DNA from 3 places in the Ralstonia mojiangensis genome. Region 2 is predicted to be linked to each of the others. Evidence: predicted binding sites of a transcription regulator. Region 2 holds the regulator's gene; each other region holds the start of a gene.
What was found. Region 2 encodes HrcA, which represses chaperone genes, less so after heat shock. Its sites were predicted from a motif close to TTAGCACTCNNNNNNNNNGAGTGCTAA; they were not measured.
Positions count from the first base shown of each region.

Region 1: the regulator HrcA is predicted to act here: its motif matches at 1,841-1,867, upstream of groES (co-chaperone GroES).
Region 3: the regulator HrcA is predicted to act here: its motif matches at 1,064-1,090, upstream of rpoH (RNA polymerase sigma factor RpoH).

Region 1 covers NZ_JAMXHU010000003.1:868,206-871,414, reverse strand. The annotation lists gene NG898_RS16250 (reverse transcriptase domain-containing protein) at 1-1,034, opposite strand, end outside; gene groES (co-chaperone GroES) at 1,957-2,247, shown strand; gene groL (chaperonin GroEL) at 2,352-3,209, shown strand, end outside.
Region 2 covers NZ_JAMXHU010000001.1:227,188-230,396, reverse strand. The annotation lists gene hutC (histidine utilization repressor) at 1-390, shown strand, start outside; gene NG898_RS01015 (carboxymuconolactone decarboxylase family protein) at 531-878, shown strand; gene hrcA (heat-inducible transcriptional repressor HrcA) at 920-1,978, opposite strand; gene NG898_RS01005 (NAD kinase) at 2,090-3,034, shown strand; gene recN (DNA repair protein RecN) at 3,045-3,209, shown strand, end outside.
Region 3 covers NZ_JAMXHU010000002.1:284,803-288,011, forward strand. The annotation lists gene NG898_RS08050 (diguanylate cyclase domain-containing protein) at 1-934, shown strand, start outside; gene rpoH (RNA polymerase sigma factor RpoH) at 1,170-2,063, shown strand; gene NG898_RS08060 (SCO family protein) at 2,132-2,737, opposite strand; gene cyoE (heme o synthase) at 2,807-3,209, opposite strand, start outside.

The DNA.
Region 1 (3,209 bases), on a different contig from region 2:
GCTTTCTTTGCAGCGATAACGCGCCCCAGATCTGACAGCCCTAGCCGTCGGCTGACCAACTCGTCTATGGAACCTAAAGCCAGCATCTCTTCGCGAATGCGTTGGCGTTGTTTGGTTGATAGCGACAGCGCGTAGCCGCTCGCTGATGGTTCGAGGCTTAAGCCTAAGAATTCGACGGCTTCATGGGGAGAGTGTAACGAGGACTTGGATTCTGGACCGATATCGGGAATCTCCAACCCAAGCTTCCCCAGCATATGTTTGCACTGCTCAGCGATCTCGCGACACTCGGATTCAGTGTGGCTGAAAAAGATAAGGTCGTCTGCATATCGGACAGCTTTCCACTTTTTCTGGACGACTTCTCTATCGAACCCGATGAGGACTACGTTGGCGAAGAACGGAGATAGCGGCATGCCTTGCCGTACTCCGAGACCATTTCGTATGCCAAGTTTGCGAATGCGCTGTTCGTTGCCACGCGAGGTCGAGGAAATTTCGCTGGCAATAACATGGCCCAGTATCGGATGTAGTGTTTTCTCTTTAACCAAAGAGCGTATCGCTTCGGTTAGGTGAGGTCGTGGAATGCGGTCAAAGAACGACGTGATATCGGTCTTGAAGACCCATTGAAATTTTGTGCGTAGAGAGATGGCTGCCTCAGCCGCCCGCTTGACTGAGCGGTGCTGAACGAAGCCATAGCTGATTTCGTTCGCTAGTACCTTGCCGTACTTCTTGGCTAGGAAGTCGAGGAGGGCACGTTGGACAATGCGGTCTCGAACAGTGGGTACGCAGATGAGGCGGTCCTTGCCGTTCTGCTTTGGAATCAGGAAGGGTTTAAGGGCAGAAAGCTGGAAGGTGCCCTCACGGACATCTTTGTTTAGCCGCGATAGGTGCAGCTTCGCATCGCGTTCGAAGTCGTTTATCGAAACGTCATCGACTCCAGTCGTGTTGCGCGAGGAGGGCTTGGTTTTTCGGTAGAGCCTGAGCCATGCATCCTCAAGGGCGGCTCTGGAGAGAGCTTGGTGGTACGCGTTTGTAGTCATTCGCAGGTTTCCGCGTCGGGGTTGCCTTCCCCGACCCGACGCGCATGAGAGCCCTGCCGGCGAACGCCTAGCAATGCGCCTCATGCGAGGCTTGGTTGCCGCTGATTCCGCCGGAGACGCGCCCGCGATGACTCGCGTTTGCGCCAGTTTGCCGCTTGGTCACGTGCAGCGCAACCCGCAGAGATGCCTGAAGGTCGACACACGCTTCCGCTGCGCCGCAAATGCGAATGCGTCTCATTTCTAGTGCTCCTGTTCCATCAAAACCTGCCAAGATCGCGAGGGCGGCCAGCCACCCAGCACAAACTCGTTTTGAGAACCAGAAGCGGCACGAACTTGTCGCATTTTCGTCACGCAGCCTCGTCCGCGCGCCCGCTTCCCTGCCTCCGGGCTGCCCTGCACGTTTCTTACTCGCCTTCCCAACGTTACTCGGGGAAGAAGGCGAATCCATAGACCTGCCGGCGAACGCCTTGCAATGCGCCTCATGCGAGGCTTGGTTGCCGCTGATTCCGCCGGAGACGCGCCCGCGATGACTCGCGTTTGCGCCTGTGGGCCGCTTGGTCACGTGCAGCGCAACCCGCAGAGATGCCTGAAGGGCGCTACGTACACCACAGATAGTAGCACCTGCTGATTTTTTTACTAGATATGGTGTCGTGTGTCGCTTGAGACGCACGATTCGTTAAGCGCTCAGCCGTGCGCTGGGGCTCGGGGGAGTTCAGAGTTACGTGAACAAAGTTCAGAGTTGCGTGAATCTCGACAACAACTTCCCCTGCGCCCGTTCTTGAAATCGTAATACCCCGTCCCTATAATTAGCACTCGCCGGGCAGGAGTGCTAACAAAGCCTCCACCCCCGATGCTTTCCCGATGCGCCGCGTCCTGCGGCGCGTTTTGTGAATAAACACTCACTTTGCATTGAGGAGTTTGTATGAACCTGCGTCCCTTGCATGATCGCGTGATCGTGAAGCGCCTGGACAACGAAACGAAGACCGCTTCGGGCATCGTCATCCCTGACGCCGCCGCTGAAAAGCCGGATCAAGGCGAAGTGCTGGCCGTCGGTCCGGGCAAGAAAGACGACAAGGGCAATGCGATCGCGCTGGACGTGAAGGTCGGCGACCGCGTGCTGTTCGGCAAGTACGCCGGCCAAGGCGTGAAGGTGGATGGTCAGGAAGTCCTGGTCATGCGCGAAGAAGACATCATGGCCGTGGTGGCGAAGTAAGCGGGCGCTCTGTCGCATCGGCTTACCAGTAACCCAATCCTCATTGTCTGCCCGGCGGATTTCCCCGGTGTAGGCAACATCCAAAGATCTCGGAGATTCTCAAGATGGCAGCTAAAGACGTAGTGTTCGGCGACGCCGCACGTGCCAAGATGGTCGAAGGCGTGAACATTCTCGCCAACGCAGTCAAGGTGACCCTGGGCCCCAAGGGCCGTAACGTGGTGCTGGAGCGCAGCTTCGGTGGCCCGACCGTGACCAAGGACGGTGTGTCGGTCGCCAAGGAAATCGAGCTGAAGGACAAGCTGCAGAACATGGGTGCGCAAATGGTCAAGGAAGTTGCTTCCAAGACCAGCGATAACGCCGGTGACGGCACCACCACCGCAACGGTGCTGGCCCAGTCGATCGTGCGCGAAGGCATGAAGTACGTTGCCGCCGGCATGAACCCGATGGACCTGAAGCGCGGCATCGACAAGGCTGTCGGCGCTGCCGTCGAAGAGCTGAAGAAGATCAGCAAGCCGACGACCACCAGCAAGGAAATCGCTCAAGTTGGCGCCATCTCGGCCAACAGCGACGAATCCATCGGCCAGCGCATCGCTGAAGCCATGGACAAGGTCGGCAAGGAAGGCGTGATCACGGTGGAAGACGGCAAGTCGCTGGCCGACGAGCTGGACGTCGTGGAAGGCATGCAGTTCGACCGCGGCTACCTGTCGCCGTACTTCATCAACAACCCGGAAAAGCAAGTTGTCCAGCTGGACAACCCGTTCGTGCTGCTGTTCGACAAGAAGGTCAGCAACATCCGCGACCTGCTGCCGGTGCTGGAACAAGTCGCCAAGGCTGGCCGTCCGCTGCTGATCATCGCCGAAGACGTTGAAGGCGAAGCCCTGGCAACGCTGGTGGTCAACAACATCCGTGGCATCCTGAAGACTGCCGCCGTCAAGGCTCCGGGCTTCGGCGACCGCCGCAAG
Region 2 (3,209 bases):
CGCGCCCGCGCCAACGAAGCAATGGCGGCTTCGTTTGGCGTGCCGGCAGGCCGCGTGCTGTTTCATTCACTGATCGTGCACTTCGAAAACGACCTGCCGATCCAGGTGGAAGACCGTTGGGTGAACGCGGCGTTGGCGCCCGAATACATGGAGCAGGATTTCACGCAGACCACGCCAAACGCCTACCTGATGCGTGCCGCCCCGTTGCAGGGTGTGGATTACGGCATCGAGGCGCGCCTGCCCACCCGCGAGATTGCGGAGATGCTGCACATGGACGTGCGTGAGCCCTGCCTGATGCTGCGGCGGAAGACGCTGTCGCAGGGCCAGGTCGCCTCGGTGGCGACGATGTGGCACCCAGGCGGGCGGTATCAGTTCACGGGCAGTTTCTGAGCGCCTCGTTGCGCTACATCATGACCTTGTCCCTAGGTGCGGACGAGAATGCTCGAAAGGGAAAGGATGCGCGGCAGGTTGCTCCAATACGCCCTGCCCGCTACTCCCACACTCCACACCCGGCCCAGGAGAGCACTGTCATGAGCGGCATGCCCGAATTCAAAAGCGTGGTCAAAGATGTGTCTGCGCACATGCGCAACTTGCGCGAATCGCAGCCAGAGCTGATGGCTGCGTTCAGCCAACTGGCGGCGGCCGGCACAAAAGACGGTGCACTGAGCAAGAAGACGCGAGAACTGGTGGCGCTGGGAATCGCCATCGCCAGCCGCTGCGACGACTGCATCGGCTTCCATGTCCAAGCGCTGGTCAAACTCGGCACAACCCGCGCTGAACTGGAAGAGGTACTGGGAACAGCCGTCTATATGGGAGGTGGCCCTTCGATGATGTACGCCACGCATGCGCTGGCGGCGTTTGAGCAATTCTCGGCCTGAGACATTGGCGGGCCGCTTCGCCCGCCGCAGGCCGCCCTGCCTCAATACTGGCTGAGCGTGCTGGACAGCAGCTTGGCCGTGATATCCACAATGGGGATCACGCGCTCATACGCCATGCGCATCGGCCCAATCACGCCCAGCGTGCCGACGATCTTGCCGTCCACCTCGTAGGGCGCGGTGATGACGGCCATGTCTTCGTGCGGCACAAGGCTGCTTTCGCCGCCGATGAATATCTGCACGCCCTCGGCACGGCTCGATACGTCCAGCAGTTGCAGCAGGCCAGTCTTCTGCTCGAACACGGCAAAGAGCCGGCGCAGCTTGTCCATGGACGAAGACAGGTCCTCTACATCCAGCAACTTGCGCTCGCCCGAGATGACGACCGGTTCTTCCTCCGACGCCGCGCTGCTGCCCGCCTCCACGGCCGCCTGCATCAGAGCGGTCATATCGGCCTGCAGCGCAGACAGCTCGCCGCGCAGGCTTTCGCGCACCGCATCGAACGTCTGGCCGCCGTAATGCGCGTTGATGTAGTTGGCCGCTTCCACCAATTGCGACGGGGTGTAAGGCGTATCGGTATGGATGATGCGGTTCTGGACGTCGCCTTCGGGCGTGACGACGATCAGCAGGATGCGGGACTCCGACAACCTCAGGAATTCGATCTGCCGGAACGTATGTGTGCGACGCGGCGTCATCACGATGCCGGCAAACTGCGAGAGGTTGGACAAGGTCTGCGCCGCCGCCGCAATCACCCGCTGCGACGATTCCGACCCATGCGACGCCAGTTGCGTGCGTACCTGCTCTGCAATCGCACCCACCATCTGCTGCGCCATGCGGTCCTGCGTGCTTAGCACATCCAACGGGCTGGCCGTCAACATCGTATCGACAAAGAGGCGGTAGCCGCGCGGCGTCGGCACGCGTCCGGCCGAGGTGTGCGGGCTGGCGATGAAGCCCATCTCCTCGAGGTCGGACATCACATTGCGGATGGTGGCCGGCGAAAGATCGAGCCCTGAATACTTCGACAAGGTGCGCGAGCCCACGGGCTGGCCCTCGGCGATATACCGTTCGATCAGGGTCTTGAGGAGGATGGTGGCGCGCTTGTCCATGATTCCTCAATTTTACGCAAAATCGGGGCCAATCTACGGGTGATGTCGGCGTTTCTCCACTAAACACGCGCTGACGTGGCGACGGTCATATCGATATGGTGTAATGCGCGCATGTCGATTCCCCCGTCTGCCGTGGCCCCGCAAGCTCCCGCCGCCTCGTCTTCGCCTGTTTCGCCTTTCAAGACCGTTGCGCTGGTCGGCCGGTATTCGGCCGCCAACATTGCCGGCCCCCTCATGGAACTGGCGTCGTGCATTGCCGCGCGCGGGCATGACATCGTGTTCGAGCGCGAAACGGCGCTCAACATCGGCGTCCAGGATTACCCTGCCCTGCCGCCCGAAGAGATGGCGCGCCACGCCGATGTGGCCGTCGTGCTCGGCGGTGACGGCACGCTGCTCGGCATCGGGCGCCACCTGGCCGGTGCCAGCGTCCCCGTGATCGGCGTCAACCACGGGCGTCTCGGCTTCATGACCGACATCCCGTTCGACGACGTGCACACCGTGCTGCCCGACATGTTGTCCGGCCGCTACGAGGCCGAAACCCGCACGCTGCTGCAGGCCCAGGTCGTGCGCGACGACGAAATCATCTTCTCCGCCCTCGCCTTCAACGACGTGGTGGTCAACCGCTCGGGCACCTCGGGCATGGTGGAACTGGCCGTGTCGGTCGACGGCTTCTTCATGTACAACCAGCGTTCGGACGGCTTGATCGTTTCCACCCCCACGGGCTCGACGGCGTATGCGCTGTCCGCAGGCGGGCCGATCCTGCATCCGGCGCTCTCGGGTCTGGTGCTGGTGCCCATCGCCCCGCACTCGCTGTCGAACCGCCCGATCGTCATTCCGCAAGACGCGGAGGTGGTCATTCAGGTCACCAGCGGGCGCGATGCCAGCGTCAACTTCGACATGCAGTCGCTCACGTCCTTGCTACCCGGTGACCGCATCGTGGTGCGCCGCTCGGAACGCACGGTGCGGCTGCTGCACCCGATCGGGTACAACTACTACGCCACGCTGCGCAAAAAGCTGCACTGGCACGAGTACCCGACCGAAGACAACCGGCTCTAACACCTCTTCCATGCTGCGCAGCCTCACCATCCGCGATTTCGTCATCGTTCACGCGCTGGATCTCGATCTGGCCGACGGTTTTACCGTGTTCACGGGCGAGACGGGCGCGGGCAAATCCATTCTGATCGATGCACTCGCACTCACGCTGGGCGAGCGCGCCGATGCGGCCGTCGTG
Region 3 (3,209 bases), on a different contig from region 2:
GGATCTGACGGCCCGCACGAGTGCCGAGCTGGCCCTGGGGCGCAGCGAACGCGCGCTCAAGCTCGTGCTCGACAACGCGCCGCTGCTGGTGTCGCACATCAACCCCGACGGCGTCTTCACCTTCTGCAACGTCACGCATGCGCGCTGGCTGCAGCGCACGCCCGAGGAGGTCTGCGGCCAGATGCCGGAGCGGGTGTTCACGCCGGGCACGTACGCCTTGCTGGCACCGTATCTGGTGCGCGCCCAGCGCGGAGAATCCGTCCAATTCGAGATCACGGCGCCTTGGTACGAAAAGCCGCACGCCAACGGCCCGCGCAGCCGCACCCGGCATTTCCGCGGCCAGCTCGTCCCCGATGCCGGAGAAGCACGCGACGGCCGCTGCGGTTTCTACGCCTTCGTGCAGGACGTGACCGAAGCCAAGCGCAGTGAGATGGAGCTTTCGCGCATGGCGCGCTTTGATGCCCTCACCGGCCTGCCCAACCGCTACGAACTCTACGAGCGCCTGCGCGCCGCGCTGGAACGCCGTCAACGCCTGCCTGCGCCGCTGGGCGTGCTGTATCTGGACGTGGACCATTTCAAGCACATCAACGACACCTACGGCCATGCTGCCGGCGATGCGGTGCTGTTAGAGGTCGCGCACCGCCTGCAACGTGCCGTGCGCCGCACAGACACCGTCGCCCGCCTCGCAGGTGACGAGTTCATCATCTTGCTCGACCCCATCGACGCCCCGGACGATGCGCTGCACACGGCGCAGAAGATCGTTGGCGCGATCCGCCCTCCCATCCACCTGCCCGATGGCACGGTGCTCCACGTCACAACGAGCATCGGCGTGGCCTGCCCGGGCCCCGAAGTACGTGACCCCGATGCCGCCCTACGCGAAGCCGATCGCGCACTTTACTGGGCGAAGTCACGCGGCCGTAACACCGCGGCATAGACGAGAACCGATACCGACCGCTACGGTCTATGACTGGGTGCGGCGCCCTTTTTGTTGCGCCGCAAACATCACACTATTGAAGAATCAACCCTGATTTACGGGAACTATTAACCGGACAAAAATGTCCTATTAGCACTCATCCGGTTGGAGTGCTAAGATGCCTTTCCAAACCTCCACTGGATTTCGACAGGAGTCCTGAGTGAACGCAGTCATCCCCGTGAATACCGTTTCCGCAATCGCCACCCAGCCGTCCGGCAACGCCGGTAATGGATGGGCGCTGGCGTTCCCCGGCAACCTGGGCAACATCGACGCTTATATCCAGAGCGTCAACCGTGTGCCGATGTTGACGGCTGAAGAAGAACAGCGTCTGGCCCGCGAATACCGCGACAACGACAATCTCGATGCCGCCCGCCGGCTGGTGCTATCGCACCTGCGCCTCGTGGTGTCGATCGCCCGCGGCTACCTCGGTTACGGCCTGCCGCATGCCGACCTGATCCAGGAAGGCAATATCGGCCTGATGAAGGCCGTCAAGCGCTTCGACCCGGATCAAGGCGTGCGTCTCGTCTCGTACGCGATGCACTGGATCAAGGCCGAGATGCACGAGTACATCCTGAAGAACTGGCGCATGGTCAAGGTGGCCACCACCAAGGCCCAGCGCAAGCTGTTCTTCAACCTGCGCAGCCACAAGCAGGATGCGCAGGCGACCTTCACATCGGATGAGATCGACGCCGTAGCGGCCGAGTTGAACGTCAAGGGCACAGAAGTGCGCGAGATGGAAACGCGCCTCTCGGGCGGCGACATCGCGCTGGAAGGCCAGATGGACGACGGCGAAGAGTCGTTTGCCCCGATCGCCTATCTGGCGGACACGCACAACGAGCCGACCCGCGTGATCGAAGCTCGCGGCAACGACCGCATGCAAAGTGAAGGCATCGAAGCTGCCCTCGCCAAGCTGGACGACCGCAGCCGCCGCATCATTGAAGCCCGCTGGCTGAACGTGAATGACGACGGATCGGGCGGCTCGACGCTGCACGAGCTGGCCGACGAGTTTGGTGTGTCAGCCGAGCGCATTCGCCAGATCGAATCGGCCGCGATGAAGAAGATGAAGGGTGCGCTGCAGGCCTTCGCCTAAGCTGCCCGCCTCGCCATAAAGAAAGCCCGCCAATTTGGCGGGCTTTTTCTTGGAGCGGCGATCGGAGATCAGTCGGCCAGCAATTGCTTGATGTCGTGGGCGATCGGCTCAGGGCCCTGGCCGTGCTTGATGAACAACCGCAGGTTGCCCTTTGGATCAAACATGTAGCTGCCGGCGGTGTGGTCCATGGTGTAGTTGTCGGGCGAGCTGCCCGGCACCTTGCTGTAGAACACCTTGAAGTCGGACGCGACCTTCTTCAGCTCAGCTTCGTTTGCCGGACGCAGGCCAATGAAGCGCGGATCGAACGCAGGCACGTACTTGGCCAGCAAGTCTTGCGTATCGCGCTCCGGGTCGACGGTGACAAACAGCACCTGGACGCGGTCGGCGTCTTTGCCGAGGGTTTCCATCACAGCGCGCAGTTCGGCCAGCGTGGTCGGGCAAACATCCGGGCAATGCGTGTAACCGAAGAACATAACGACGACCTTGCCGCGGAAATCTTCGAGTGTGCGGCGCTTGCCGGTGTGGTCCGTCAGCGAGAAATCGGTGCCGAAGCTCTTGGACCCAGTGATGTCGAGGTTCTTGAAGGCGGGTTTGTCGCTGCACGCCGTCAGCGCCAGCACGGCGACGGCCAGCATGGCGAAGAGCGCGGCGCGGAGGTGTCGGAAAGAGAGCATGGTCATCGTGTTGGAAACAGACCGCCTAGCGTACCGCCAACGGCACATGCTTGCTGGCGGTGCCGTGCGTCACAGCGCCGCGCTTTGCATGAGCGCCGGGCCGAACTTGAAGTAGTGATCCACCAGCAGTGCGGCAAACAGGATCGACAGATAGATGATCGAATAGCGGAAAGTCTTCTGCGCCAGCGCGTCCGAATATTTGCGGTACATGCGCCACGCATACGAGAGGAAGCCGAAGCCGAGCACCAGCGCTGTCGCCAAATAGATATAGCCGCTCATGCCGTAGACGAACGGCAGGATGGTCGCGGCGATCATGATGAGCGTGTACAGAAGGATATGCAGCAGCGTGTATTTCTCGCCGTGCGTGATCGGCAGCATCGGCAGGCCGGACTTTGCGTAGTCTGCGCGGCGGTACAGCGCGAGCGCCCAGAAGTGCGGCGGCGTCCAGGTGAAGATGATCAGCACAAGGATC